Regions from separate parts of the Butyricicoccus faecihominis genome, predicted to be linked through region 1. Evidence: predicted binding sites of a transcription regulator. Region 1 holds the regulator's gene; the other holds the start of a gene.
The links. The regulator LexA, encoded in region 1, represses DNA repair genes until DNA is damaged. The targets are predictions, from matches to a motif close to CNAACANNTGTTNG.
Positions count from the first base shown of each region.

Region 2: a site for LexA is predicted at 3,353-3,366, ahead of dinB (DNA polymerase IV). Genes of this name have one in related genera too.

Region 1 is NZ_BMQH01000007.1:162,575-175,059, forward strand. Features, by position in the region: partial or broken gene recG (ATP-dependent DNA helicase RecG) at 71-2,125, opposite strand; gene lexA (transcriptional repressor LexA) at 2,848-3,438, opposite strand; gene IEY11_RS08645 (Asp23/Gls24 family envelope stress response protein) at 3,736-4,086, shown strand; gene IEY11_RS08650 (DAK2 domain-containing protein) at 4,396-6,045, shown strand; gene IEY11_RS08655 (hypothetical protein) at 6,122-6,886, opposite strand; gene IEY11_RS08660 (RNA polymerase sigma factor) at 6,879-7,433, opposite strand; gene glgB (1,4-alpha-glucan branching protein GlgB) at 8,371-10,125, shown strand; gene IEY11_RS08670 (bifunctional histidine phosphatase family protein/GNAT family N-acetyltransferase) at 10,239-11,402, opposite strand; gene IEY11_RS08675 (dihydroorotate dehydrogenase) at 11,402-12,313, opposite strand; gene IEY11_RS08680 (dihydroorotate dehydrogenase electron transfer subunit) at 12,313-12,485, opposite strand, start outside.
Region 2 is NZ_BMQH01000010.1:63,927-82,677, forward strand. Features, by position in the region: gene thiH (2-iminoacetate synthase ThiH) at 1-747, opposite strand, end outside; gene IEY11_RS10760 (thiazole synthase) at 770-1,534, opposite strand; gene mscL (large conductance mechanosensitive channel protein MscL) at 1,613-2,026, shown strand; gene thiF (sulfur carrier protein ThiS adenylyltransferase ThiF) at 2,074-2,709, opposite strand; gene thiS (sulfur carrier protein ThiS) at 2,915-3,109, opposite strand; TPP riboswitch at 3,183-3,285, opposite strand; gene dinB (DNA polymerase IV) at 3,384-4,598, shown strand; gene IEY11_RS10785 (hypothetical protein) at 4,632-5,672, opposite strand; gene IEY11_RS10790 (RNA polymerase sigma factor) at 5,638-6,138, opposite strand; gene pdxR (MocR-like pyridoxine biosynthesis transcription factor PdxR) at 6,226-7,632, opposite strand; gene IEY11_RS10800 (AEC family transporter) at 8,343-9,293, opposite strand; gene IEY11_RS10805 (MarR family winged helix-turn-helix transcriptional regulator) at 9,286-9,750, opposite strand; gene IEY11_RS10810 (hypothetical protein) at 9,976-10,509, opposite strand; gene IEY11_RS10815 (NAD(P)-binding domain-containing protein) at 10,581-11,075, opposite strand; gene scfB (thioether cross-link-forming SCIFF peptide maturase) at 11,174-12,553, opposite strand; gene scfA (six-cysteine ranthipeptide SCIFF) at 12,624-12,767, opposite strand; gene IEY11_RS10830 (TIGR04086 family membrane protein) at 12,780-13,196, opposite strand; gene yajC (preprotein translocase subunit YajC) at 13,257-13,610, opposite strand; gene sigK (RNA polymerase sporulation sigma factor SigK) at 13,955-14,662, shown strand; tRNA gene IEY11_RS10845 (tRNA-Gln) at 14,797-14,870, shown strand; gene IEY11_RS14660 (zinc ribbon domain-containing protein) at 14,994-15,458, shown strand; gene IEY11_RS10855 (1-deoxy-D-xylulose-5-phosphate synthase) at 15,579-17,333, shown strand; gene ppdK (pyruvate, phosphate dikinase) at 17,493-18,751, opposite strand, start outside.

The DNA of each region.
Region 1 (12,485 bases):
TTATTCGATTGTTTACATCTTTAGGGCTTATCTAAGTGACATTGAACTGAGGTTCTCTCCTGTTTTTAATTTAGTTAAACGCTTCATCATTTTGTTCGGCGAACATACGCTGCACACGGTCGAGCAGGATGGGATAGCCGGCGAGTGTCGGATCGGCAGCCAGCAGCGCTTCCGCTTCCTCGCGGGCGTTTTGCATGAGCGCAAGGTCAGCCGCCAAATCCGCAACGTGCAGTGCGGGCAGGCCGTGCTGCCGCTGACCGAAAAAGTCACCCGGACCGCGCTGTGCGAGGTCTGCGCGTGCGACCTCGAAGCCGTCACCGGTCCTGCACAGGATGCGCAGGCGCTCCCGCGCGACCTGTCCCTTATCCGCACCGAAGAACACGCAGTACGACTGCCGTGTACCGCGGCCGACACGTCCGCGCAGCTGATGCAGCTGCGACAGACCGAACCGGTCTGCGTCCTCGACCACCATTAGATTGGCGTTCGGCACGTCCACACCGACCTCGATAACCGTCGTTGCAACCAGAATATCGTATTTCTGCGCTGCAAAATCGCGCATGATCTGATCTTTTTCCGCGTTTTTCATCCGTCCGTGCAGCACAGCCACACGTCGGTGCGGAAGCAGCTTCTGCAGGTCTTTTGCGTGCTGTTCCGCACTTTTCAGCTTGGTTTCTGCATTTTCGCTGTCCTCGATGAGCGGACACACGACGTAAGCCTGCCCACCGAGACCGACCTGCTTGTCGATGAAGGCAGTAATACGCTTGCGCATATTTTCGCCCACGGCGTAGGTCTCGACCGGACTTCTTCCGGGCGGGATCTCGTCCAGCACGGACACATCCAGATCGCCGTACATGATGAGTGCGAGCGTGCGCGGAATCGGCGTAGCCGACATGACGAGCACATGCGGCGAGCCGCCTTTCGCGGACAGCGCGGCACGCTGCGCCACACCGAACCGATGCTGCTCATCCGCGATAACGGCACCCAGCCGGTGGAACTGCACACCCTGCTGAATGAGCGCGTGCGTGCCCACGACCACCTGCGCCGCACCGGTCTCGATGGCGGCCAGTGCCGCACGTTTCTGCGCGGCAGTCATCGAGCCGGTGAGCAGCGTGCACGAGATGCCCAGCTTATCCAGCATGGGTGCAAGCGTTTCCGCGTGCTGCGCGGCGAGGATTTCGGTCGGCGCCATGAAAGCCGCCTGCCAGCCGTTCTGCGCGGCCAGCGCACACAATCCGGCCGCTACCACCGTCTTGCCCGAGCCGACATCACCCTGCACCAGCCGGTTCATCGGCCGTCCGGAGGCGCAGTCTGCCGCGATCTCCATAATCGCACGCCGCTGTGCGCCGGTCGGTGTAAACGGCAGGGCTTCAAAGAACGAATCCAATCCATTCGAGGTGAAAACAATGCCGGAATCCGCCTTTCGACGCTCCTTCAGCTGCTGCAGGCCGCAGCAGAGCAAAAACAGCTCCTCGAATACCATGCGTCGGCGCGCCTGCGCCATATCGTCCTTGGTTTTCGGTCGGTGAATGGCAGAAAGCGCATCTACTGCGTCCGGCAGGCGGTATTTTGCCCGCAAAAGTTCGGGCAGCGGATCCGGCCATTCACCGGTCAGCGTGTCGAGCGCGGCAGCGGTTACACGCTCAAGATCGCGCTGGGTCAGTCCCGCCGTCAGCGGATAGACCGGCACGATGCGTCCCGGGTGGTCAGCGTCCGGTGCGACCTTCTCCGACTGCGGGGAGAACATCGTGCGGCCGCGTCCATAGCCCTGCACCTTGCCGTAGAACACATACTCCTGTCCGACGCGGAGCTGTGCCGCAGCATACGGATTGTTGAAGTAGGTGACGTTCAGCGTGCCGGTTTCATCGTAAATCGTACACTTGACCAACGTCAGGCCCTTGCGGATACGGTTGACCTTAGGTTCGGTGCCGACCACCGCGCGCACGGCGTACTTGTCCTCCATGTCGATTTCCGCAATCGGTGTGATGTGGGTGCGGTCCTCATAGTCGCGCGGGTAGGTCTCGAGCGCGTCACGGAGCGTGCGTATATGCAGTTTTTCGAGCAGCTTCGCCTTTTTCGGGCCGATGCCCTTGACGAACTGGATGCTGTCATCAACCGATGGCATGTGGACTCTCCTTTGGGAATTTTGATTTACAAAGCACCCGCTTTACGGGACGCACGAACCGCGCAGGCGGTTCGCCCATTCTGGGCGGCACCCTTTTTCTGCACCAATTGACCGGGGCGCACGAACCGCGCAGACGGTTCGCCCTAACGGGCGGAGCGTTTTTCGCTGAAGTTCAGCGGGAGTTCGCCTACGCGGCGGGCGCATAAGAGGGATGGACACCAAAGGTTTCCACCCCTCTTATGAATCTCCCCGTTTCCTCTTAGCACAGCGAAATTTGCAGAACTGAGACTATAAAGGAACGGCAGAGGATTTTTTCTTCCGCAGGACGACTGATAGCCGTCCATGTATCCGCGTATTCGCAGGGTCAGATACCTTTCTGCTACACATACGGGCAACTCTACGCTGGGTGCGGCATAACAGTGCCGCACCCTGTGTAGCAGCAATCTATCTGTGAACTGCGAACAGGTTGCGAAAGATACGCTGTGGTAACCCGACTGCCGTTCCCCTTTTCGAAGCGGTCGCCGCTCTCTGGTCTGCGCCAGACTAACAAACAAAGGGAAACGGGAGTTAAGAGGGTAGAAACCGTAGGTGTCTACCCTCTTGCCCTCGCTGCGGGCGCGGCAAATCCCCCGCTTGATTTCAAGCGAAAAACCTCCCGCCCGTTAGGGCGAACACGCCTGCGGCAGTTCGCGTCCCCCGCTCAGCCGGTACTGAAAAGGCTGCTCTTAATACTCGCGGTAAACCGCCTTCACCACGCCTAAAATCTGGCACCCGGTGCCGTTGATCGGCGGATACGCCGGATTCTCCGGCATGAGCCAGACACCGTCCGGCGTGATGTTGAGCGTCTTGCAGGTGGCCTCATCCTCGAGCAGCGCGATTACGATGTCGCCGTTGCGCGCCTGCACATCCTGCCGGATAATGACCAGATCATCATCCATAATGCCCACGCCGATCATCGAATCGCCGCGAATGCGCAGCGCGTAATACTCGCCGCCGCCCACTGCCGGTTCGAACGGCACATAGCCGATATGCTCCTCCACCGCGAGGATCGGCATACCGGCGGTGACGCGGCCCAGAATCGGCACGCGCGGCACCATGGAAGGGCCGCTGACCGGCGTCAGCGCACGCGATTTATGCTCATTCGGCTCCAGATAACCGGCCTCCTGCAGCTTTTTCAGGTGCGCATGCACGGTGGACGGCGACCGCAGTCCCATCTCTGCACCAATCTCGCGCACCGAAGGCGGATAGCCGTGTTCGAGGGAATAACTGCTTATATACTCCAGTATCTGCTGTTGTTTGGCGGAAATCTTCTTCATTTTCGGCACTCCTCGCTGTTTCCGTCGGAACATACGTTCGTAATTTTATCCTTATTATACCGCAATCCGCTGCAATAAGCAAACATTTGTTTGCATTAACCTGCACGAATTTTCCGCGTTATTCGACACTATCCTTCAATTTATCCATTTTCTGCCGCCGTGTTGAAAAATAACGCAGTTTCATCACCGCATTGCTTGTATTTTACATGATTTTGTTATATCATATAAACAGCAAAAGTATTGATTATTGCAAGGGGACCCGCATTCTGCACCCCTAACTCGCAGGGAGGTTTTTATATGACCATCAAGACCGATCTCGGATATATCGACATTACCAACGAGGTGCTGGCCGGCATTGCCGGTTACGCAGCATCCTCCTGCTTCGGTGTCAAAGGCATGACCATCCGCTCCATGTCGGACGGACTGGCGCATCTGCTCGGACTGGAAAACCAGTCGCGCGGTGTAAAGGTCACCGAGGCTGTGGACGGCGGTGTCAACATCGACCTGCACATTGCAGTCGAGCACGGTGTGAATATTGCCACCGTCTGCCGCTCTATCATCGGCGAGGTACGCTACAACGTTGAGCGTCTGACCGGTGTGGACGTGAAGAACGTCGATATCTATGTAGAGAGCATCAAGGCGGACTGACACCTATAGGGGACTTCGCAAGTCCCCTATATACGGAAATCAGTTCCGTAGAAACTGACTTCCGATACCCGAACGACGCGCCCCAAGGGCGCTGAGTCGGAGTAACAAAACCCACGCTCATGTCGCGGGTTTTGTTGCGGCGAAATACGCCGCTGATTGCATGCCGCGGCGTAACCGCGGACGTCTGCGGACGGGACCAATGGCTCGGATTGCCCTAAGGAAATCCTGCCATGCGGTTACGGTTTGCAAGCAAACCGAAATCTTATTACGCGCAACTGCGCGGTTACTTTTAGGGAGAGATTAAATTAAATGGCAGATCAGAAAATCAACGGTGCGCTGTACCGGTCCATGGTGATCGAGGGCGCACTCGCCATTGCCGAAAAGAAGGAACAGGCAAACGAACTGAACGTATTCCCGGTGCCGGACGGCGATACCGGCACGAATATGTCCATGACGATGGGTTCCGCGATGGCTGAGATGGAAAAGCTCGCTGAGCCGACCCTCGCCAAAGCGGCAGATGCGACCGCTTCCGCGCTGCTGCGCGGCGCGCGCGGCAACTCGGGTGTTATCCTGTCGCTGCTGTTCCGCGGCATGGCGAAAAAGCTGCGCGAGACCGACGAGGCCGACGGCCGCACACTCGCGCTTGCGCTGCGCGAGGGCGTAGACACCGCCTACAAGGCGGTTATGAAGCCCGCTGAGGGCACCATCCTGACCGTATCGCGCGTTGCGGCACAGCACGCGGTCGAGCTGTGTCAGGCCGAGCCGACGCTCACCGCAGAGCAGGTTCTGGCAGCGATCCTCGAGCAGGGCCACACCGCACTCGAGGAGACCGTTCACCAGAATCCGGTGCTTGAAAAGGCAGGCGTGGTTGACGCCGGCGGCTTCGGCTTTATCACCATCTTCGAGGGCATGCTGGACGCGCTGCGCGGCATCCACAAGGAACGTGCTGTTGCGGCAGAGCCGACCAAGTCCACCGCAGACTTCGCTGCGATCAACGACGAGGACATCACCTTCACCTACTGCACCGAGTTCATCGCATCCCGCAAGGACAAGGCACGCAATGTCGCTCGTCTGCGCTCCATTCTGAACGAGATCGGCGATTCGCTGGTGGTTGTCGAGGATGATGATATCGTCAAGGTACACGTTCACACCGACCAGCCGAACAAGGCGCTTGAGGAGGGTCTGAAATTCGGTCCGCTGCTGACCGTTAAGATCGAAAACATGCGCGAGCAGCACACCGCCAAGGTAATCGAGGGCACGGCAGACGCGCCCAAGGAGCGCGTGATCGTCCCCGCAGAGAAGAAGTTTGGCTTTGTAGCCGTTGCTGCCGGTGAGGGTCTCAAAACCCTGTTTACCGACCTCGGCGCGGACGTTGTCGTGCAGGGCGGTCAGACCATGAACCCGTCCACCGACGACATCCTGCACGCTGTCGATGCCGTTCCGGCGGAGATCGTTTTCGTGCTGCCGAACAACAAGAACATCATCATGGCAGCCGAGCAGGCCGTTCACCTCTCCGATGAGAAAAAAGTGATCGTCGTGCCGACCAAGACCATCCCGCAGGGCATTTCGGCTATGCTGGCGGTCGATCCGGAAGCCGAGCAGGACAGCGAGCTGGCGCTTGCTATGCTGGACGCGGCAAAGCACGTCCGCAGCGGTCAGGTGACGTATGCGGCCCGCGACAGCGAGTTTGACGGCAAGAAGATCAAACAGGGTGAGTATCTGTCGCTGTGCGAGGGCAAGCTGTGCGCCAACGGCAAGGAAACCTCGGTCCTCAAAAAGCTGGCGCGCGAGATGGTCTCCGACGACAGCGCGTTTGCAACCGTTATCTTCGGCGAAGGCGTTACCGAGGAGCAGGCCGCTGAGGTTGAGAACCTGCTGCACAAGGAAAACAAGGAGATGGAGATCAACGTCATCGACGGCGGTCAGCCAGTTTACTACTACATCATTTCGGTGGAGTAAACCATCCAATAAGCATAAAAAGGCATCGGAAACTGCGTTTCCGATGCTTTTTTCGTGTAATTTCGTCTGCTGCGATTTACTTTACAAGCTCAGCTGCCATATCGAACATGGTCTGTGCATCCAAACCGGTATCGAAGCCGCTGATAAGGTAGGTCACGCCGTCCTGCTCCCATAGCACGGACTGGAACATTTTATCCTCCACCTCGTCTGAGCCGCAGCTAATAACGAGTTCACCGTTCTTCTCCTGCTGCTTTTCCTCGTCGGACTTCTCGTAGTCGTCCGGTACGAAGCGGTAGTGCGCATCGCGATAGGTCAGCGTAACGCCGTTTACCTCGGCAGTCGTTGCCGGAACCGGATTCTCCATCTCGTCCTCGGTGAACACGGTGTAGCTCTTGTGCGCGGACAGATTCAGCTTCACGCCATCCTTCGTGTAGGTTGCATCCACCTCGGCGATTTTCTCCGTTTCACCCACACCATTCCGTGCGGTGGTAGCCACATCAGAACCGTAGCTGAACGTATACTCGCCAATCTTGTCCGGCAGCGTGAGCACTACACCGGCATCAGCCAGATGCGCCTGCGTGCTCGACAGATCCAGCCGCTGGTCAGACCAGCCCTCACTGAAAATGCCGCCCATGCCGCCTGCCGCAAATGCGCCGGTCACCGCAATCGCAGCGACAGCAGCAACCGCCACAAAGCGTTTGCTCCACAGATGACGCTTGCGTGCCGGTGCATTGTTCAGTGCGAATTTGACGCGCGCCTGCATCGAATCCGGTGCATGCAGCTCATCTGCACACTGATGCAGCATTTCCTTGATTTCACGTTCCATTTTGATTTCATCCATGATTTGCAGCCTCCTTCGGCTTCCGTTCTTCGGTCAGCGCCTGCCGCAGATGGCGGCGAGCGGAAAAAAGGCGGGATTTCACCGTTCCCTCGGTCACGCCGGTCGCCTGCGCGATCTCGCGCACCGAGCGATCATCGAAGTAATACAGCACCACGGTCACGCGGCGTTTTTCGTCCAGTGTGTCGAGGGCGGCATACAGTCGGCGCTGCTCATCCGTCCGCAGCACGGCGGACAGTGCGCTTTCGCTCTCACCTGCATCGAAAAATTCGGATACCGGCGTTTCCCGCTTGGCTTTGCGGCAGTACTTCCATGCCGCGCGGGACAGCGTTCTGAGCAGCCACGGCCGGAATTTGCTGCCGTCGCGCAGGGATTTGATGGACTGTGCACAGGTGACAAAGGCCTCCTGCGCCAGATCCTCGCCGTCCGTCCTGCTGCCGGTGATCAGGCACGCAAGGCGGTATGCATCGTCCTTGTAGCGCTCGTATAGCTCATCGAACGCCTGCATATCGCCGTGCTGCATGCGGCTGACAAGCTCTTTATCGTTCATAACTTTCTATCCTTTCCCTGGGTGCGTCTGTATATAAGAGCAGCCAGTTTGGACTCGGTTCATTTTATTTTCGGTGAAACCCGCGTCCTTTGACGCACCCGAGTATAAGAGCCGCGAAGCGGTGGGCTGGTTCATTTTTATTTAACGGACACTTTGTACAGTTTTGACGGTTGCGTTTAACGTGGATGTATTCTATACTGGATGTATGAATATGCCAGTTCCGCTGACTCCAGCGGTGGTGTCGCCTGTCCGGCGGGGACACAAGAAGGAGACAACCTGCGGTTTTCTCCTTCTTGTGAATCTTCCTCTTTCCCTTAGAGGGCACGGCGAAAATCGGAGAGACGAGACCGCTCCGAAAAGGGGAACGGCAGAGGATTTTTTCTTCCGTTGGGGAGCACAGTGTGCTCCCATTCCCCTGCCTATACGCAGTGCCAGATACTCTGCTGCTACACATGCGGTTCCGTCTCCGCAGGCGCGACATACCCGTGTCGCGCAACCCTTTGGCACGTTGTAACGGAAGGCACCTGCGAATTTAGGTATTCGCTACAATTTATCTTCGCAGGCCCTGTCTATCATAACACGCTAACGAATTGTGCGGCACTGTTATCCCCCAGGGGACCTTCTCTTGCCCTTCGGGCAATTCACCTTGTGCCGCACCCAGCGTAGATTTAACCGCATGTGTAGCAGTAATCTATCCGACACTGCGAATATGCGGATACATGGACGCGCAAAGCACGTCCTGCGGTAGAAAAAATCCTCTGCCGTTCCCTCATTGTCTCAGTTCTGAACAACCACCGTGCCCTCTCAGGAAAGGGGTGATTCACAAGAGGGTGGAAACCTTGGTGTCTACCCTCTTGTGCGCCTGCCGCGTAGGCAAGATTCCGTTCGCTTCGCAAGCGACCATCCCCCGTTAGGGGAAAAGAAAGGAAGTGCTTCCATGAATCAGCACCAATTCTTCACAGGAGAAATTTTCGACGCCTACCGCTGGTTTGGCGCTCACATAGAGCAAAACGCTGTCGTTTTCCGTACCTTTGCGCCCAATGCCAGCCGCATTACGCTGACCGGCGCGTGCAACGGCTGGACCGAGACCGATCTGGTACAGGACGGCCGCAGCGGCTTCTGGTCGGTCTCTGTGCAGGACGCCCGCGCAGGCCAGTTTTACAAATACCGCATCTACGGCCCGGACAGCTCTGTCACCGAGCACTGCGATCCCTACGGCTTTGCCATGGAGCTGCGGCCTGCCTGCTGCTCGATTATCACCGACCTTGACGAGTACCGCTTCACAGACGAAGCGTGGATGAACAGCCGCACGGCTTCGCCGGATGCACCGCTTAATATCTACGAAATGCACCTCGGCTCGTGGATGCGCAATCCGGACGACGCAAACGGCTGGTACACCTACGATGAAATCGCCCGCCGACTGATTCCCTATCTGCAGGAAAACGGCTACACGCATGTGGAGTTTCTGCCGCTGTCCGAGCACCCGTTTGACGGCTCCTGGGGCTACCAGAACACCGGATTTTTTGCTCCGACCTCGCGCTACGGCACGCCGGCACAGCTGAAAATGCTGATTGACAAACTGCATCATGCCGGTATCGGTGCGATCATGGATTTTGTACCGGTACACTTTGCCGTAGACTCCTACGGTCTGGCGAAATACGACGGCACGCACCTGTACGAGTACCCGCACAGCGCGGTCGGCGAAAGTGAATGGGGCAGCTACAATTTCATTCATTCCAGACGGGAAGTACGCTGTTTTCTGCAGTCTGCGGCCGATTACTGGCTCACTGAGTTTCATTTTGACGGTCTGCGCATGGATGCGGTCTCGCGCCTGATCTACTGGCAGGGCGATCCCGCGCGCGGCGTCAACGGCGACACGCTCGAATTCCTTAAAAATATGAACCGCGGTCTGAAAGCCCGCCATCCCTCTGCTCTGCTCATCGCTGAGGACTCGACTGCCTATCCCGGTGTCACCCGTCCGGTGGACGGGGGCGGCTTGGGCTTCGACTACAAGTGGGATCTCGGCTGGATGCACGATACGCTCGAGTTCTGCCAAACCCAGCCGGATCTGCGTCCGCGCGACCATGGCAAGCTGCTCTGGTCGATGCACTATTTTTCCAACGAGCACTACCTGCTGCCGCTCTCGCACGACGAGGTTGTGCACGGCAAGGCGGCAATCGTGCAGAAAATGTGGGGCGCGGACGAATGCGACAAGTATGCGCAGGCGCGCGTGATGTACCTCTATATGTTCACGCATCCGGGTAAAAAGCTGAATTTCATGGGCAACGAGCTGGGTCAGCTGTACGAATGGAGCGAAGCCGGTACGCTGGACTGGGCACTGGCAGAACGTCCGTTCCACCGATTTTTCCACAGCCTGTGCAAAACTTATGTGGAGAATCCCGCGCTGCACGCAGATTATGCACCGGATAATTTCCGGTGGGCGGAAAATCATGTGGATGCGCCCTGCGTATTCGGCATGGAGCGCCGTGCAAACGGAGAAACGCTGCTCGCCCTGTGCAATTTCGCGGACAGCGAACAGAACTTCACCGCTTCCCTGCCGAAGTTTACGATTCTGCTTGACAGCAATGCCGCGGAGTTCGGCGGCACCGGAGAGACGCCTGCCGTCTCCCGCAAGGATAGTCTGTGTACGGTTGCGCTGCCGCGATACAGTGCGGTTCTGCTCAAGCTGTAAAATCGAAAAGCAGCCGAAAAGGATTTCTTTCCGCTGCCGTATACAATTACCAACTGCTAATTTCTCATTGCGAATCAAAAAGCGCTCTGCCAAAAACAGAGCGCTTTTCCTATTTATTCGACCGAAATCGGCTTTACCATCTGATAATGCAGTCCGTTCTCATCGCGGTACTCGCCGCGCTGCAGGAAACCGAATTTATGATAAAATCCCTGTGCACGCATGTTTTTCTCGGCAACACGAGCACACAGCTCGCGCTTGCCGAGCGCACGGTACACGCTGATGGCCTGACCGAGAATCTGTCCGCTCAGACCGCAGCCGCGGTAGTCACCGGCAATGCAGAAGCCGCCGACCAGACCGATCTCCGGCTGCTCCTCCCACCAGGTTTTCAGGTAAACGAGCGCGACCTCTTCCCCGCTTTCCAAACAGCCGAAGGTGCACGCCCGCGGCGAAACCTTCTGTGCCCGCTCTACATCGCGGATGAGCGCATCCGGATCGAGGTTTGCATCCGTGCCGTAGGCATTCTTGTGCAGCTCGCGCATGAATCCCACAATTTTATCCACATCCTGTGGATTCTTTGGGTCAGCGCGGCGGAACCAGATCTGCGGTGACGCCGGAATGCCCTTGGTATTCGTCCAGCCAATGGACGCAAACGTGGAGTATTCCTGCGGCAAATGCGAGGCATCATTCTCGTAAACCACGTCGATATTGCCGTTTTCGTCAAATTCCAGCTTGGCAACACAGGTGTTGTCACCCCAGCCGATTTCGCCCATCGGTTCGGGTGCAAAGCCGTGTGCAATCGTCAGCATGCCGCGAATCGCACTGCCGTGCGTCACTACTGCGACCTCTTTGCCCTCATTTTCGCGCACAATCGCGCGCACGCCGTCCAGCATGCGCTGACCGGCCTGCATGACCGTCTCGCCGTGCGGCGGTGCTGCTTCCCACGGACGGGCACACCACAGCGCGTACTGCTCAGGCCATGTGTGCGGCAGCTCGGCCCACGGAATGTCCTCCCAGTCTCCCATATCAATCTCGCGCAGCACCGGTCGGGTCTCCACCGAGAGATGATGCGGCTCTGCCACAGCCTGAGCCGTTACGCGTGCGCGGAACAGGTCGGACGAGTAAACCGCCGCAAGCGGCACATTCTCAAACCGCTTTGCCAGATACGGCAGCTGCTTGTACGCCCGCGTGGTCAGCAGCGCGTTGTACTGACCATGACACCGGCGGTATACATTGCCCTCTGCCTCAGCGTGACGGATGATGTAGACCGTGGTTCTCATCAGCCTACCTCAACTGCACCGGACAGCTCGGTGACAGACTTCACGCCGTGTGCATCCAGCCACTCGTTCAGCTCGGCAAGCGCCTTGACCGGAGCGGTCGGGTCGTTGAACATCACCGTACCCATGGCAACCGCGTCTGCGCCCGCAAGCATCATTTCGACAATATCACGTCCGGTTCGGATGCCGCCCATGCCGAGAATCGGCACGGAAACCGCCTTACGCACCTGATATACCATGCGAACCGCAACCGGGAACACCGCCGGACCGGACAGACCGCCCATTACGTTGGACAGGATCGGCTTGCGCTTTTCGATATCAATGCGCATACCGAGCAGTGTATTGATGAGCGAAAGCGCGTCCGCACCTGCGGACTCCGCCGCGCGTGCAATCTCCGCAATATCGGTGACATTCGGGGACAGCTTGACGATCAGCGGCTTCTTCGCCTTGGCCTTGGCTGCCGAAACAACCTCCTCGACCATCTTCGGCTGGGTGCCGAATGCCATGCCGCCGCATTTTACGTTCGGGCAGGAGATGTTCATCTCGATGAGGTCAACATCCGCATCCGAAATCTTCTCGACCATGCCCTCGTACTCCTCGACCGTGTTGCCGGAGACGTTGGCGATGATTTTGGTGTCGTACCGGCGCAGGAACGGAATCTGCTCCTCGATGAAACGGTCAATGCCCGGGTTCTGCAGACCAACACAGTTGAGAATACCCTGCGGGGTCTCCGCGATGCGCGGCGCCGGATTGCCGAGACGCTCGGTCGGTGTCAGACCCTTAACGCCGATGCCGCCAAGCTGGGACAGGTCAAAAAATTCGCCGTACTCATGGCCGAAACCAAAGGTGCCGGATGCGGTCGTGATCGGGTTTTTCAGCTCAACGCCGCAAAAGTTCACTCTTAAATCTGCCATTACCACTCGACCTCCTCAGCATTGAACACCGGACCGTCCTTGCAGACATGACCGTAACGGGTTTCGCCGTTTTCCGACTTGAGCGCGCACGCACACACCAGACAGGCGCCGATGCCGCAGCCCATGCGCTCCTCCATCGAAACCTGACAGGGCACGCCGGCTTCCTTTGCAA
Region 2 (18,751 bases), on a different contig from region 1:
AAAGCCGACACCGCGCATGCCGCCCATTAAGGCACGCTCCTGTGCGTTCAGGCGGTACGGGAAAATGCGCTTGTGACCGCCGAGGTGCAGGGTTTTGTACTTCTGGTCGTCATAGGTCTCCTGAAATACGGTAACGTAGTCCACACCGCACTCATGCAGATAAGCGTACTCATCCACGTTGAGCGGATAAATCTCGATGCCGATGACACGGAAATACTTGCGCGCCAGCTTAACGGCCTCGCCGATGTAGGATACCGGCGACATGGCACGGCTCTCGCCGGTCAGAATGAGGATTTCCTGCAGACCGGTCTCCGCGATGGCCTTCAGCTCCTGTTCGATCTCGTCCATATCCAGCTTGGCACGGCGAATCTTGTTATGACAGTTGAAACCGCAGTAAATGCAGTAATTTTCGCAGTAATTGGCGATATACAGCGGCGTGAACATCTGCACCGAGTTGCCGAAATGCTTGCGTGTTTCGGCCTGTGCGCGCTGCGCCATCTGCTCAAGGAACGGCAGCGCCGCGGGAGACAGCAGTGCGCCGAAGTCCTCCGGCGAGAGAACGTCCTTGCGAAGCGCACGCAGCACGTCAGCCGCCGTATAGGCATCCGCGTCATAGGCGTTCATGCGGGAAATGACCTCGTCCTGCACCTCGGAGCCGATGTTGTCCATGCCCAGCTGATACTCCATGTGATCGGTATCAGCGGTGATGTATTTCGCGGAAATCATTTCATTTTTTTCGTTTTCCATGACAAATATCCCTCTTTCCGTCTTAATCCTGCAGGAAACCGGTCAGCGGAGAGGATGCCGACGCCGTCTCACGGACACGGCCCAGACCGGCAAGGTATGCCGTGCGGCCTGCCTCAATCGCCTGCTTGAACGCCTCAGCCATCGCCGGAATATCGCCTGCGGTGGCAATCGCGGTGTTGGCCATGATAGCTGCCGCGCCCATCTCCATCGCCTCGCAAGCCTGCGACGGACGGCCGATGCCTGCGTCTACAATGATCGGCAGGTCGATTTCGTCGATCAGGATTTTGATGAACTCGCGGGTGGCAAGACCCTTGTTCGTGCCGATGGGAGCCGCCAGCGGCATGATGGAGGCCGCGCCCGCGTTGACCAGATCACGCGCAACGTTCAGATCGGGATACATATACGGCATGACAACAAAGCCTTCGTTTGCGAGGATCTCGGTCGCGCGGATAGTCTCCTGATTGTCCGGCAACAGGTACTTGCTGTCGCGCATGATTTCGATCTTGACGAAATCGCCGCAGCCGCACGCACGCGACAGACGCGCAATGCGAACTGCCTCGTCGGCATTGCGGGCACCCGAGGTGTTCGGCAGCAGCGTTACGCCCTCCGGAATATAGTCGAGGATGTTAGCCGTGCCGCCCTCATTTGCTCGGCGCAGTGCCAGCGTGATGATCTGTGCGCCTGCATTCTGCACAGCAGCGTTGATCAGGTCGAGCGAATACTTGCCGGAACCAAGGATAAAGCGGGACTTGAACTCGTGTCCGCCGATTACAAGTGTATCTTTCATGTGAAAAACTCCTTTTTCTTGACCCATTTAAGGGAAACGTATAAACTGATAGTATAAATAAGAAAGGGGAACGTAAAAGTGAAAAAGTTTATCGAAGAATTCAAAGCCTTCGCGCTGCGCGGCAACGTGATGGACATGGCGATCGGTGTTATCATCGGCGGTGCGTTCACCAGCATCGTGACTTCACTGACCGATAACCTCATTAACCCGATCCTCGGCCTGTTCGGCGGCACCGATTTAAGCGGTTTCGTGCTGAACCTCGGCGGTGTGGAGCTGCGCTACGGCGCGTTCATCACCTCGATCATCAATTTCCTGATCATGGCGTTCGTGCTGTTCTGTCTGCTCAAGGCAGTCAATAAGCTGACCGCGCTCGGCAAAAAGCCGGAAGCACCCGCAGAGCCGACCACCAAGGTCTGCCCGTTCTGCTGCAGCGAGATTCCGATCAAGGCTGTCAAGTGTGCACACTGCGGTTCCGATCAGCCGAAAGAATAATGGGGAGTGGAGAATGAAAGCTGCGGCTTCTGTTCTCCGTTTTCTATTTACGGCTCCGTTTCGCCAATGAGCAGGCGCAGCACCATCGTGCCTTCGTGTGCCGAGCAGACCGCTACGCGCGGCGCCATCAGGCCGAGACCGTCGGCTACATCGCTTGTACCGTCGCCGCAGAGATACACATGGCCGAAGCGTTTTTCGGTCTTGATCAGGTTCGCCGAGCCGTAGCCTGCCATGCCGCTGCCCGATACGACCGGCTTTTCCGGCAGTCTGGTAAGCAGATTCTCGAGCAGCATAGCCTTCTGATCCGGCTTGTCGAACGCCTCCACGACCACATCACAGCCGGAGAACAGCCGCTCTACGTTGGACGGAACGACCCGCTCGGTGTAAGTCTCGTAGGTGAGATAGGGATTGATGGCCTCAAGCTGCTCGACAAGTGCGAGCGTTTTCGGAATACCGAGGTCTTTCATCGTGTAATGCTGTCGGTTGAGGTTGGTGATGTCCACCACATCGAAATCCACGAGGATGAGATGACCGACACCCAGCCGCGCCAGAAAAATCGCAAGGTTGGAGCCAAGCCCGCCCAGACCCGCAATGCCGACACACGCCTTGTCCAGCTTAGCCTGAATATCCACGCCGTGGCGTTCCACCAGTGCGTCATGCAGTTGTTCTTTGGTTAAAATCATGGGAATTCTCCTGTAATCACGCACAGCGTGCATTTAATCGGAAATTGCATTGCAATTTCTATGAAAACCGGGAGCATGTATCTCGGTTTTCATACCAGTAAGAAATTTGTGTGCCGCTTGCGATGCGCAAATTTCTTTGGGACATATCCGCGTTTTATGCAGTATGTCCCCTCTCGATTGAAACTGTAGTTTCAATCGAAGAATATCAGCCGCCGCCCACAAAGCATACGACTTCCAGATGGTCTGCATCGGTCAGCTTCTCTTCCGCGAACTGCGCGCGCGGAATGATGGTGCCGTTCTTCTCGACAGCCACACGCTGCGGGTCGTGCCCCAGCTCCTTCAGCAGTGACAGTACGGTTCCTTCTGCGGGAACAGCGCGTTCGTTACCGTTTACTTTCATGCAAATATCCTCTTTTCCGCAAGAAAAAAATGCTCCGGTCTCACCATTCGGTAAAACCGGAGCATTAAAATTTCAAGTGTATGCGACAGCTTCCCTACGATGGTGCTAACCAACAGGTTCAAAAGGTTAGGCTCTCGCCCTCTCAGCCGCTCATCACGGCACCCTTGCTTGCAAATACAGTATGCACCTCATTCTCCCACTTGTCAAGCACATTTTTTTCGGATATAATGCAGTTATACAATGCAAACATTCGTTCGAAAGGAGATGATGACCGATGGACCGAACCATTCTGCACTGCGACTGCAACTCGTTTTTCGCGAGTGTGGAAACGCTGCTCGACCCGTCGCTCGCCGACGGACCGACCGCCGTCTGCGGTGATCCGGAGAGCCGCCACGGCATCATTCTCGCCAAGAACGAGAAGGCCAAAGCCTTCGGCGTACAAACCGCCGAGACCATCTGGCAGGCGAAACGAAAATGCCCGGATTTACGGCTGGTAGCACCGCATCGGAGCGAATATGTGAAGTTTTCGCGCAAGTGCAACGAACTGTACCTGCAGTACACCGATCTTGTCGATCCGTTCGGCATTGACGAATCCTTCCTCGATGTCACCGGCTCGATGCACCTGTTCGGCTCCGGCGAGCATATCGCGGACGAGCTGCGCCGCCGCATGCGCGAGGAGGTCGGGCTGACCATTTCGGTCGGCGTATCGTTCAACCGCGCGTTCGCCAAGCTCGGCAGCGATTACAAAAAGCCGGATGGCACGACGGTCTTTTCGCGCGAAAATTTCAAGCAGCGCGTGTGGTCCTTGCCCGCGAACACGCTCCTGTATGTCGGCAAACGCGCCAGCGACCGGCTCAACCGACTGGGCGTGCGCACGATCGGCGAGCTGGCGGCCTGCGATCCGGCGTTTATCCACAGCATTCTGGGCAAAAACGGCGATCTTCTGCTGCGTTACGCCAGAGGCGAGGACGATGAGCCGGTGCGCTCGTTTTACGCCGAACGAGAGGTCAAATCGGTCGGCAACAGCATGACGTTTGCGCACAATCTGCTCGGCGCGGACGAATGCCGCATGGGCATCACGGCGCTGTGCGACAATGTCGGTAGACGTTTGCGAAAACGCGGCATGGTGTGCCAGACCGTGCAGCTCGGCATCCGCGACCCGGAATTTCACAACCGCTCACGACAGGTAACGCTTGAGCGGCCGACCAACTCCACGCGGACGCTCATCGATCTGTCCATGCAGCTGCTGCTCGGGCACTGGCCGATGGACAAGCCGGTGCGCCTGCTGTCGGTCACGGCTGCCAATCTGCTGCCGGAAAATCAGTCGTGCGAGCAGCTTTCGCTGTTTGATGCCGCCGAGGATATCCAAAAGCGCGACCGCCAGCATAAGCTCGACCAGACGGTTGACGCACTGCGGCAGAAATTCGGTGATCAATCCGTTGTGTTCGCGCATTCGGTGAAGAAAAAGGATAAAACAGATAAAACATGAGGACATATCCATCGGATATGTCCTCATGTTGCGTTACTGCGTCAGCCGGAAGGAAACTGCCCATCTGCCGTCCATCAGGTTGCTTGCGGTGTAGAGATCACCGGTAAGTGTACAGTCGGCAACATCCTTGTATGCCATCGGGAAAACGTACTCGGTGTAGTCGGTGTCGTTGTCAAAATCCTTGTAGGTTACCGTGTAATCGCACATCAATTCCGTGCCGTCTGCAAGGTGCACGGTGGAAAAATCTGCGTGATTGTCCAGCGACAGCGAACCATCTGTGCGATAGTGCAAATGCAGTTCTCCATTTCGCCAGCCGGCGGCAATCAGTGCGCATATACCGTCCTCGCTTTGCCAGAGCGTGCCCTGCGGAACAAGAAAATCATACGAATCCATGTCACCCAGCGCATCCGGATTCATTGTACCGTAACCGTTGATTGCATGGTTCTCGGTCGGTGCGTTTTTCGGCACAGCAGACAAATCCGCCGTTACCGGAACACCTTCCTGCTTTTCTCTGCCGATGAGAAGCTGATTGAACGAAAACCGGAATGCACCTGCCGGAATATGTTTGCCATTCAAATCATCAATCTGCAGAAAATAGGTTGCGGTATGCGTATTCGGGTCGTAATCGAGCGTTGAGCAGCCATAGGAACGTGCTCCACGACCAAAACCGGCGTAATCAAGCGACCAACTGTCGTACATATCCGGCGCGGCATCGCCGAACACGCTGCCGGTGGTGTCGGTCAGCGACAAATAAACCTTTGCCGTGCTGCCTTCCACGTCCGCCGAAACGACCTCCAACTTAACGCCCCGGTCCTCACAGACCTGCCCGACCGGCTGCAGGTACTCTGCCATGCCGGGCGCGATTTGGTACAGCACCCGCAGAACCGCCTCCTGATTGGCGGCTACGGCGGTGCTCACGCAGGCCAGTGCCGCTGCAACCGCAAGGATGATCTTGAGCGGTTTTCGCGCTCTGTGCGGCCTGCCGCTCTCCATTTTGGCGATCGTCTGCTGCACCAGTGTGTCGCTCGGCGTGATATTCTCATTCATGTCGCGGTACTGCTTGTGAAAATCCATCGTCCAGTTCTCCTTTCATCAATTCGCGCAGCTGTGCCCGTGCGCGTGTCAGCCGTGTGCGTATCGTGGACGGTTTTTCCCCGCTCATGCGCGCAATCTCCTCTGCGGTGTAGCCCTCGCAGTAGAATAAATGCACTGCCGTGCGGTACTTAGGCGTCAGCCGCCGCAGGGCTTCATCCAGTGCGCTGTCCTCCGGCTCGGGAAACGGAATGCGGTCATCGAGCGGTGTGTCGTGCCGCCGCCATGCCATGCGCCAGTGGCTTTTCAGGCAGTTGAGCGTCACCCGCAGCAGCCATGCCTTTTCGTGCTCCACACTGTCGAAAACCGGTCGTTTACGCACGGTCTGGAGAAAGACCTCCTGAAAAATATCGTCCGCGTCGTGACGGCTGCGCGTCTGCGCATACGCCAATCGGTATACCATGTCGCCGTAGACGCTGACGAGTTGTTCGGGTGTTTTTGTGGTCATGCTCCATCCTCCTTTCACCGATAATACGAAATAAAAACCCGAAGTGCTACAAATCTTCGCAGAAATTTATCGCACTTCGGGTTGCATTTATTTTGTCCAGGCTTGCTTGAGCAGCTTTGCCGCCTCGCCGATCTGCTGTTCGGTCAGACCGGCATAGCCGAGCACAAGCGTTGCTCGCGGCGGCTTGACCGGCGGCGTATAGTACGCCGAAAGCGGGTAAACACGCACACCGACCGCCTTTGCACGCTCAATAAGTTCGTGCTCGAGCATGCCGTTGCGCATGTGCAGCAGCAGGTGCAGACCGGCCTCCGAGCGCGAGACCTCATGCGGCAGGTCGGCCAGCTCGCGGTCAAGTGCGGCCATGAGCGCGTCGCGGCGTGCCTGATAGACCTTGCGGCTGCGGCTGATGTGCCGCTCGAAGCCGCCGGTGTGCATGAAGGCCGCCAGCGTGTACTGGTCAAAGCTCGGCACGGTAGATGAGTACCGCGAAAACCGTTCACGATAGCGCGCCATCAACGCATTCGGCAGCACCAGATAGCCGATGCGCAGTCCGGGGGCAAGGCTTTTCGCGAAGGTGTTGACGTACACGACGCGTCCGGTCCTGTCCAGCTCACCCAACGCCGGAATCGGGCGTGAGGCATAGCGGAATTCGCTGTCGTAATCATCCTCGATGATGTAGCGGTCGGGCGCTTCCGACGCCCAGCGGAGGATTTCCAGTCGGCGGGCAGCCGTCATAACCGTGCCCAGCGGGAAATGGTGCGACGGCGTAAGGTATACCACCGATGCGTCACTCGCGGTCAGCGCGTCAGCACGCAGACCGTGCTTGTCCAGCGGTGTCGGACGCACGGTCACACCGTTCGCTGCGAAAATCTGGTACAGCTTGCGGTAGCCGGGATTCTCGAGCGCGTACACGCGGTCGCGGCCGAGCAGCTGAATGACAAGATGCATCAGATACTCCGAGCCTGCACCGATCAGGATGTTGTCCGGCGAGACGTTGATGCCGCGGAAGTCGTGCAGGTATCGCACGATCTCCTCTCGAAGTTCCGCCGCGCCGCACGGGTCGGTCGCACGGAGCAGCGCACTCGAGTATTCGCTCAGCACACTGCGCGACAGCCGCGCCCATGTGGAGAACGGAAAGCAGCCGTTATCGACAAAATCCGTGCGAAAATCGTAAGGATAGGTCTCCTTGGAGGCGGAAATCGGCGGCAAAGGCGGTGTGGATGGCTCCTGTGGCTCGGAAACCGGCACGGCAAGCTGCTCCTGCACAAAGTAGCCGCGCCTTGGTGCAGAGGCGATGTAGCCTTCGGCGGCAAGCTGGCCGTAGGCGGTTTCTACGGTAATCTGGCTGACGCGCAGATTGGCCGCCAGCTTGCGTTTGCTCGGCAGGCGCGTGCCGCCGGGCAAGGCGCCGGACATGATGTCCGCGCGGACAGCGTGGTAAAGCTGCTCATAGAGCGGCTGTTGATCGTGCGGTTTAAGGTGATAAGTCAGCATGGCCGGAGGCTCCTTTCTTTGCGTCTTTTGCAAAATCTGTGCTGATTTTATGAGTTATCGCTTGCGAAGCGAACGAAATCTGCGCTGACGCCGCGCGGGCGCACAAGAGGGTAGACACCAAGGTTTCTACCCTCTTGTGAATCACCCGTTTCCTGTCATAGTCTGGCGCAGACCAGAGACCGGCGACCGCTGCGAAAATAGGGGTACGGCAGTCGGGTTGCTCTTGCGTTTGTTTCGTAAAATATTCGCAGTTCCCGGATAGCTTACTGCTACACAGACCGGCTACTTCCAGCAGGCGCGACATACCCGTGTCGCGCAATTCGTTAGCGTGTTATCACAGACGGCACCTACGAAGATAAATGTTACCAAGTGTCTATATTCGCAGGTGCTGTCTACAATCTCCAGACTAACGATTCGTGCGGCACTGTTATGCCGCACCCAGCGTAGAGTCGCCGATCTGTGTAGCAGTCAGAAAACAGCTTGAGCATCTGCGGTTGAGAAATGGGCGGCCATTGGCCGCCCCTACGGAAGATGAACAGTACGGCCGTTCCCCCATAGTCTCAGCTCTGCAAATTTCGCCGTGCTCCCCCAAAGGGAAACGGGAGTCCCAAGAGGGTAGAAACCGCAGGTGTCTACCCTTTTGGTTTCCCCGGCGAAACCGCCGGGGAAACCGCCGGCGTTCCCCTCGCCTCGAAGGCGAAAACCTTACGTTAAATAAGCGCCATCGAACGCAGGATAAACAGCGTCAATGTCAGCGTAACCGCACTCAGCGCCGTGCTGAGCACAATGATCGACGATGACAAAACATGATCGCCGCCCATATTTTTCGCCATAACATAACCGGACGCCGTGCTCGGCGCACCGCACAGGATGACGATAGCCACCAGTGTCTGCTCGCGGAAGCCGAGCGCCACGCCCATCGGCAGAAAGATAGCACTCAGCAGCACCAGCTTGATAAACACGGCTGCACAGGTCGGGCCCAGCTTTTTGATTGCCTTTGCGCCCTCAAAACCCGCGCCGATGCTCAGCAGCGCCATCGGCGTTGCACAGTTGCCCAGCATGGACAGACCCTTGTCCAGCATCGGCGGAAAGTCGATTGCCAGGAGCGAGAACGGCAGACCCGCGAAAATGCCCAGTATGATCGGGTTGGTGATGATACCGCGCAGCGTTTTGCCGACCAGGCCGCGGTGGTCCGCCTGCTGTGCGTCCGGCGCGGTGACAGTCAGCACCAGCACCGAAAAGATGTTGTACAGCGGCACGCTTGCCACGATCATCAGCGGCACAAGACCGGCATTGCCGTACAGATTCTGCACAAAGGCCACGCCCAGAATCGCCTGCGAGCCGCGGAACGCGCCCTGTGTGAACGCGCCAACCATGCTCTTATCTTTAAGAAAGAGGGACGCGCCGATCCAGACGGCAAAAAAATACACCGTCGTCGCACCCGCACAGAAAAAGAAAAACACGGGGTCGAACTGCTCGGTGATGCGTCCCTGCGCGATATCGCGGAACAGCAGGATCGGCAGCAGCACCTTGAACGACAGACGGTCGATGTCGGTCAGCGTCTGCTTGGTGAAAAAGTTTTTGCTGCGCAGCCAGCGGCCAAGCACAATGATCGCAAAAATCGGCACGGTGGCATTCAGACAGAATATCAGGTTATCCATTGGTTTCTCCCTCCACGGCTGCTTCCTCGTGGCGGAAAAAGTCCTGCAGTTTCTCCAAACTCTGCGCTAAAAGCGCGGTCTGCTCGGGCGAGAGCGTATCCACCAAAGACGCGATCATGCGCTCGTGAAAGTCCTTGTGGTACTCGTAGGCGGCTCTGCCCTTGTCGGTGAGCATGATATTGACAACGCGGCGGTCCTCCTGGCTGCGCACGCGGCGCACCAGTCCCTTGGCGACCAGCTTGTCGCACGCAACCGTCAGCGTAGCCAATGTTACGCCGATTGACCTGGCAACCTCGCTCATACGCACAGGTTCCCTGTCACCGATCTTCTCGATGATGTGGATTTCGGTGATGGACACCGCGCTGCCCAGTCCGCCGGCCATGGCGCGTTCTTCGATTTTGTTGATCCGGCCGAACACATCGACCAGAAAGGAATTGAGCTGCTCTGCGTCTTCCATGTTCGCGCTGTCCCTCCGTTAGTTCGTTAATCTAACTAAATATTAGCATGGATTTGTCGAAATTGCAACACTGCCGTGCCCTCGGCAAGAGCAAAGAGGAAGGGACACCTACGGTGTCCCTTCCTCTTTGAACGCCTGCCTTGCAGAATCTCTTCACTCTTTGCAAAACTTTCAATCTATGTTTCACGCTATCCTGATTGTGCATTTGTGCATTTTTGTGCAAACTTACACATTGCACAGTGCCGCTATCGCGGCCCTCAGGAGGGCGCTCAGCACGGCGAGCGTAATACACAGGAAATAAGGCATCCTGCACGTTCGAAGCGAATACCGTCCGGTGGCTTCACCGCCCTGCCAGACCATCGAGCACGCGGCAAGCAGCGCGGAGACGCTCAGTACGGCGGGTACGCCGGTCGCTCCGATGATGATGGCACTTTCTTCTCCCACACTGACCGCGACGGTCATGGCAAGTACGAAGCCGCGTGCCGCGGCAACCGCACTCAGCAGCAGCTCTCTCGGGCGCAAAAATGCGCACACGAGCGGCAGCAGCACCCAGATAAGCGCGCACAGCGTGCTCTGCACCACATGCGCGGGCAATTCAGCCAGCAGACCGGAAAGCACCGCCGCGCCGTCCCCTTCGCCGGCCCGCAGACCGGTCAGACCGCCCGCCGCTGCACCGCACAGGAACATCGCACACAGGAACAGGAACACCGGCGTCCGCACCAAATCGTCAAAAAAACCGAGAATATGCTGTTTGTTCATACGTCTTCCCCCTTGGAAAAGTCATAGAACAGCATATTCCCGGTTTTATCTTTTTAGAACAACAGACGGACTTAGCCTTCCTCGTTGATCATCTCGCACATCGCGTTCACCATGTCCTTGCAGGGCTGGCGCAGGAACGGGCGTGCCTTTTTGTTGATCTCGTAGGTTGCATACAGCTTGCCTTCCTCGTCACGGTGCAGCACGGCCGCGATCAACTCGGTTGCAGCGGCGATGCGGTCAGCCAGATACGCAAGATCCACCTTTTCGCTGTCGCACACGGAAACTACCACGCGCTTCTGCGAACTGCTGGAAATCTTGGCAAGCTCGGTCGGCATTTCACGCTTCGAAGCGGTGAGCAGCACGATCTCACTCTTGATCACGGCAGCAAGTTCGTCCTCGCAGATACGAACCTCGTCGTAGCCCTCTGCAGCCTTGCAGGCCGCCGCATTCTTCGCGGACAGGAACAGATTGCGCTGCGGTACGACCTCCTTCTCCAGGATGGCGCGGATCAGCTTCTGAAGATATTCACCTTCACCAAGCACGGAAACCAGTACATTCTGCGGCATAATATCATCTCCTTCACAGGGCAGTACAAATACAAGAGCAATTATACGCACAAACAGTCCGTTTCGCAACGAATTTTACAGATTCTTTTTACAATTCATCACTTCGACTGATTTGCACAAATTTTATCCATTGCCTTTAGGTAAATTGCACATTCCAGACGCTTACGCTCCATCTCGCAGCCGAGGTCGTAGGAGTCGTTCATGTCGTGGTTCATGTTGTAGTTTGCTGCCGAGCAGCCGCCCGAGCAATAGAACTTTGCCCAGCACTTCTGGCACTTCGGACGAGAATAGATGTTCATGCCGGCAAACTTCTGCGCGATGTCCATATTGAAGGACTGGTCGAGCACGCTGCCCTGCTTGAACTCATCCTTGCCGACAAACTGGTGGCAGGGATAGATGTCGCCGTCCGGCGTTACGGCCACATACTCGTAGCCCGCACCGCAGCCGCGCAGACGCTTGACAACGCACGGCCCCTGATCCAGATCGACCATGAAGTGGAAGAAGGTAAACGGCTTGCCTTCCTTCTTACGCTCGAGCATGATATCGGTCAGACGGTCGTACTCGGCCTCGATTTTAGGCAGATCGTCCTCGGTCAAGTCGTATCCGCAGCCTGGGTCTGCCGTTACCGGCTCAACGGACAGACGGTCAAAACCTGCATCTGCAATGCTCAGCACGTCCTCGGCAAAATCGAGGTTGTGCGAAGTGAACGTGCCGCGCGCGTAGTAATCGAGGTTCGGGTCGCGCTCGTCCACCAGCGCCTTGAACTTGGGCACGATGGTGTCATAGCTGCCCGTACCGGCTACCGTCTTGCGGAACTCGTCGTTGACCTCACGGCGGCCGTCGAGCGACAGCACGCAGTTGTCCATGTTCTCGTTGATGTACTTGCGCTTGTCCTCATCGAGCAGCAGGCCGTTGGTGGTGATGGTAAAGCGGAACTTCTTGTTATACTTCTCCTCCAGGCTGCGGGCATAATCGACCGTCTGGGTAACGGTATCCCACGCCATGAGCGGCTCGCCGCCGAAGAAATCGACCTCGATGTTGTGACGCACGCCGGAACGCGCGATAACAAAGTCGATGGCCTTCTTGGCGATCTCGGGCGGCATGATCTTGCGGCCCTGGCCAAAGTCGCCGGTGGATGCGAAGCAGTACTGGCAGCGCAGGTTGCAGTCGTGCGCTACATGCAGGCACAGGGCCTTGACCGGTGCATTCACCGGAATGTAGCGGCTTACGTCGATGTAGTCATCCTGCGCGAACAACTGACCGGCCTTTTTCAGCTCGTACAGCTCGTCATATGCCTCGCGGATCTCGTCCGCGGTGTAGTCCGGCAGGGCGTCAATGATGCTCTGCGGACAGGTATCACCCATGTTTTCATCCAGCAGTCCGGACACTGCATAGCTGATATCATCGAGCAGATGTACCGCACCCGAGTTGACATCGAGCACGAAATTCAGCCCTTTTTTCTGATAACGATGAATCATTTATTTTCCTCCGATATACAGGAACAAGGCGCACCCGCAGGCGCGCCTTGCATATTCCTTTTAAGCGTGATTACTTTGCGTGCTCGCACTTCTGGTTTGCCACGGTGCAAGAGGTCTTGCATGCGGACTGGCAGGAAGTCTGGCACTCGCCGCAACCGCCGTGTGCTGCAGTCTGCTTCAGGGTTGCAGAAGTCAGGGTAGAAATATGCTTCATTTGATTTCCCTCCTATTTTTTGATGTGGCTGTAACGCTTCTTTTTCCGCATATTGGCACCGGCGTAACCGCCCAGTGCCGAGGCGATCAACGAGCAGAGCAGGCTGATCACCGTGCGTACAAAATGAATGGATTGACCGAGCGGCAGCACCGCAACGATCAGCAGGATCAGAAAAACCGCAAAACCTGCGCCGAGCGACCAGTAAAACTGGTTTTCGCCTGCGCGCTTTGCAGCGACCAGTGCGGCAAGCGCACTGCCGAGTGCAAGGAACACTAGCGCACAAGGCGCTATTGCACCCTCTGCCAATGTGCCGCGGTGAACGAGCACCGCACCGAGCAGCATCAGCAGCAGAGTACCGAGCAATCCGGCAAGCACCGACGGTAAAAGGATACCGACCGGTGACTGACCCTCATTGGTTTTTCTCATCATTTCATAGCCTCCCGCCGAATTTTATTTATATGTCATGCTATTCGGCAAGAAATGGGGTTATTACTTTGCGTCCTTCTTTGCTTCCTTGGGCGCCTCGACCGTCTCGGTCGCCGGAGCCTCCTTACCGCGGATCGCCCAGCGGTAAATCTTGAGCTTCGTGCGGTCGCTCGAAGACTCGATGACCAGAACGTCGTCCTTGATGCTGACAACGCGGCCGATAAAACCACCGATGGTGGAAATCTCATCACCGATCTCGATGGAGTTACGCATATCGCGCTCCTGTTTGTCGCGCTTGCGCTGCGGACGGATCAGGAAAAAGTAGAATACGACGATCAGAACTACAAACGGCAAAAACTGCGCGATGATCGCGCCATAATCCGACAGAGCCGGCATTTTGTCCAATGCCATAACCATGGTTACACCTCCCTATGCAATTTGCTGTAAATACTCACTATATTATACTGGATATTCTGTCAAATTACAAGCCTTTTTTGGAGGCAATACCACATAATTCAGCTGCGGCGCTTTACGGAGATTTTTTGTCCTGATGTCGGCCTCGGTTCCTTGCGCGAGTTCCATCCGCGCTGCCGCAATTTCTTGCAATACACAAAGTATTGCAAGAAACCGCGCCTAATCAGTACGCAAAATTTACTCGAAAATCGCTCTTGCTGTATTATGCGGTACTGCCTCTTTATTTGTGCTACTTAAGCTATTCACAGCATAAAATAGCAGTATCTTATCGAAACGAGGTGCTGACCATGCTTTTCCCTGCTTTATTTGCGCTCGGCGGCGCATTTTTCTTCTTTGTGCTGCGTGTACAGGGCGCGGACGGGTCGTTTCCCAAGCCGCTCACGCCCGATGAGGAGGCGGTTCTGCTGCGCCGCATGCAGCAGGACGGGGACGCCGAGGCACGGGAAAAGCTGATCGAGCACAATCTCAGACTGGTAGCGCATATTGTAAAAAAGTATTACGCCGTAAGTACGGAGCAGGACGATCTGCTGTCCATCGGCACGATCGGACTGATTAAAGCCGTGAACACCTTTAAGGCGGATAAAAATATCCGCTTGGCGACATACGCCTCCAAATGTATCCAGAACGAGCTGCTGATGTATTTCCGGCAAAAGCGCAAGAGTGCGGGCGAGCTTTCGCTCTCGGACACGCTCGAATCGGACGGTGACGGCAATGCGCTTGCCCTGCAGGATATTATCTGCTGCGAGGACAGCGGTCTTTCTGCCGTTGAGGAGCAGGACCGATACCATGCCATGCACCGCGCGCTGGCAGGCTGTCTCTCTCCGCGGGAACGCGAGATCATCCGCCTGCGGTACGGCATCGGTCTGGCATCTCCCCTGCCGCAGCGTGAGATTGCCGCACGGCTGGGTATTTCGCGCAGCTATGTTTCGCGCATTGAAAAGCGTGCGCTCGAAAAGCTGCGGGAGGCTCTCGAACGCGAGGGACGGCCGCCGTAAAAGCGGCGGTTGTCCCCTTCCGAAAAAAATTTTAATTTTTTTTGAAAAAAGGGTTGACGAATCCCGGATTCTGATATATACTAAACAAGTCGTCAGCGATGAGTCATCAAAAGCGACAGCAAAACTTAACAAATAGCCGAATTGTGTAAAGGTAGCACGACAGACTCTGACTCTGTTTGTGAGGGTTCGAATCCTTCTTCGGCTGCCACCGAAAACCGTCTTTTTTGAAAAGACGGTTTTTCTTTTTCCTTTTCGTGGTTTTCCTGTGACGGCTATTTGACAGACGGTCTCTCTCCCGATATACTAAAGTATATGTAAAGGAGCGATTACCATGTTTTGCATGAACTGCGGCACACAGCTGCCGGACGGCGCAAAATTCTGCATGAACTGCGGCACAAAAGTCGGTGAGGTCGGCGCAGGTGCTGTCCCCTCCGGCAAAAAATATCCCTCGTACGCGATGCTGTATCCGAACAGCATGGCTTATCTCGAGTCCCCTGCCTATCAGCGCGAGCGCGGTCTGATGAAGCAGTCCGAGCTTGGCGCGACGCCGTATGCAGGCTTTGATTTTACCAACTATGTTTCTCTGGACGACGGCACGTTGGTCGGCTTTGTGTTCGGGCACACCGTGCGTTACCGCGCTGCCGAGGACTTCGGCTACAATCTCTATCGCCTGAATCCGGACGGCACGGCTGTTTTCCTGAATGCCGGCTGCAAACGCGGCGGCACCGAGCTGTATGTGCAGGACGGAAAAGCGCACTGGACGGTGAATGGAGAAGCGTTTTCCGCATCCATTTGAGTATTAAGGCACCTGGTATCAGGTGCTTTTATTTTTGCATAATTTTTCGTAAAACCGCTTGACTTGGAGCACACTCCAAGTGATAGAGTGGGTTTAGAAAAAATATTCAGGAGGAAAACTATGTATATCGAGAACATCAACGGTCCCGCTGACGTGAAGAAGCTGAACATTAAGCAGATGACCGTGCTTGCGTCCGAAATACGTGATGCACTGCTGACCAAGCTGAGCCGTCACGGCGGCCATTTCGGTCCGAATTTCGGCATGGTAGAGGCAACCATCGCACTGCACTATGTATTCGAGTCCCCGAAGGATAAGTTTGTATTCGATGTTTCCCACCAGTCCTACCCGCACAAGATGCTGACCGGCCGCAAGGACGCTTTTCTCTACGAGGAGCACTACGACGACGTTTCCGGCTACAGCAGCCCGCACGAGAGCGAGCACGACCATTTCACCATCGGTCACACCTCCACCTCGGTCAGTCTGGCCTGCGGTCTGGCCAAGGGCCGCGACCTCAAGGGCGAGGACGGCAACGTGGTTGCTATCATCGGTGACGGCTCGCTCAGCGGCGGCGAAGCACTGGAAGCGCTCGACTATGCGGCAGAACTGGACGGCAACCTGATCATCCTCGTCAACGACAACGATATGTCCATCGCGGAGAATCATGGCGGTCTGTATCAGAACCTGCGCCTGCTGCGCGAGACGGGCGGCAAGGCAGAATGCAATCTGTTCCGCGCGATGGGTCTGGATTACCGCTTTGTAGCCGACGGCAACGATATTGCTTCGCTTATCGAGGCATTTAAGGCCGTAAAGGACAGCACGCAGCCGGTTGTTGTGCACATCGTCACCCAGAAGGGCAAGGGCTACGCGCCTGCCGAGCAGCACAAGGAGGAATGGCACTACTGCGCTCCGTTCCATCCGGAGACCGGCGAGCCGCTGATGGACATGAGCGGCGAGTGCTACGAGAGCATTACGCTCGACTTTATGATGAAGAAGATGCAGGCTGACCCGTCTGTGTGCATGATCACCTCGGGTACGCCGACCGTGCTTGGCTTCACCGAGGAGATGCGCAAGAAGGCCGGCAGGCAGTTTATCGACGTAGGCATCGCCGAGGAGAACGCAGTTGCGCTGGCGTCCGGCATTGCGGCAAACGGCGGCAAGCCGGTCTACGGCGTGTACAGCACATTCATTCAGCGCGCTTATGACCAGATTTCGCAGGACCTGTGCATCAACAGCAACGCGGCTACCATTATTGTTGCGTGGGGTTCGGTTTACGGCATGAACGATGTAACGCATCTCGGTCTGTACGACATTCCGATGCTGGCGAACATCCCCAACCTGGTTTATCTGGCGCCGACCACCAAGGAAGAATATCTGGCGATGCTCGACTGGAGCATTGAGCAGAACGAGCATCCGGTCGCTATCCGTATGCCGGGCGGCGCACTGGTTTCCGACGGAAAGGCTGTTACTAAGGACTTCGGCAGGCTGAACACCTACGAGATTAAGGAGAAGGGCGCAAAGGTCGCTTTCATCGGTCTGGGTTCGTTCTACCCGCTCGGTGAACAGGCGGCGGCGCTCATCAAGGAAAAGACCGACGTACAGCCGACTCTTATCAACCCGTACTATATCACCGGCGTGGATACTGACCTGCTCGAGAGCCTCAAGGCGGATCACGACGTGGTCATCACCCTCGAGGACGGCGTACTCGACGGCGGCTTCGGAGAGAAGATCGCGCGTTTCTACGGTGATTCCAACATGAAGGTACTGAACTTCGGCCTCAAGAAGGAGTTTCTCGACCGCTATGACGCAGACGAGGTATTGAAGGACAATCACCTCACCGCAGAACAGATTGCGGAGGATGTGGAGAAGGTTCTGTAAGATTCCCTTTCCATTAGGCATTCGGTAACTCTCCTCCACAGAGCGGGCTGCCCTACGATTCTCTAAACACTGTTGCACGTATTTGTGCATGAAAAAACACGAAAGGCTTCGGAGCAATGCTCCGAAGCCTTTCGCGCTGTATGTCAAGTTTGGGGAGGTTTATGCCAGTCCAAGTTCCTTTACACGAGCCTGTGCTGCTGCCAGACGTGCGATCGGCACGCGGAACGGCGAGCAGGAAACGTAATTCAGGCCAACATTGTGGCAGAACTCGACGGAGGACAGGTCGCCGCCGTGCTCGCCGCAGATGCCGAGCTTGATGTCCGGGCGGGTGCGCTTGCCTTCTGCAACAGCGAAGCGGATCAGGCGGCCTACGCCGTTCTGGTCCAGGCGAGCGAACGGATCGGACTCGAGGATCTTCTTGTCGAAGTAGGTCTCCAGAATGCGGCCCACGTCATCACGGGAGAAGCCGTAGGTCATCTGGGTGAGGTCGTTGGTGCCGAAGGAGAAGAACTCCGCTTCCTTGGCCACATCGCCTGCGGTGACTGCGGCACGCGGCGTCTCGATCATCGTGCCTACCATATACTTCATCTTTAGGCCGGACTGCTCGATCAGCTCGTCAGCCTTAGCCTTGATAACCTTCTTTACAAAGCGCAGCTCGTTGACCTCGGATACCAGCGGAACCATGATCTCCGGCGTGATATGCAGGCCGTCTTCCTTCCAGACATTGATAGCTGCGGATACGATAGCCTCGGTCTGCATCTCGGCGATCTCCGGATAAAGAACGTCCAGACGGCAGCCGCGGGTACCCAGCATCGGGTTGAACTCGTGCAGGCTTTCTACCTTGCCCTTGAGCTTGTCGAAGGATACACCCATCTCATCGGCCAGCTCCTTGATCTCGTCATCCTCGTGCGGGAGGAACTCATGGAGCGGCGGGTCAAGCAGACGGATGGTAACCGGCAGACCGCCCATTGCGCGGTAAATTGCCTCAAAGTCGCCGCGCTGCATCGGCAGGATCTTGGCCAGAGCGGCCTTGCGCTGCTCGAGCGTATCGGAAATGATCATCTCACGAACCGCCTTGATGCGGGCCGGCTCGAAGAACATATGCTCGGTACGGCAGAGGCCGATGCCTTCTGCGCCGAACTTGCGGGCCTGCGTTGCATCACGCGGGGTATCGCCGTTGGTGCGAACGTGCAGGGTGCGGATCTCGTCAGCCCAGCCCATGAAGCGGCCGAAGTCGCCGGTCAGCTCAGCCTCCTGCGTTGCGATCTCGCCGAGGTATACGTTGCCGGTGGAGCCGTCGAGCGAAATAACATCGCCCTCGTGTACTACCGTGCCGTCAGCGAAGGTCAGGGTCTTATCCTCTTCGGAAACCTTGATGCCGTTTACGCCTGCTACACAGCAGGTGCCCATGCCGCGTG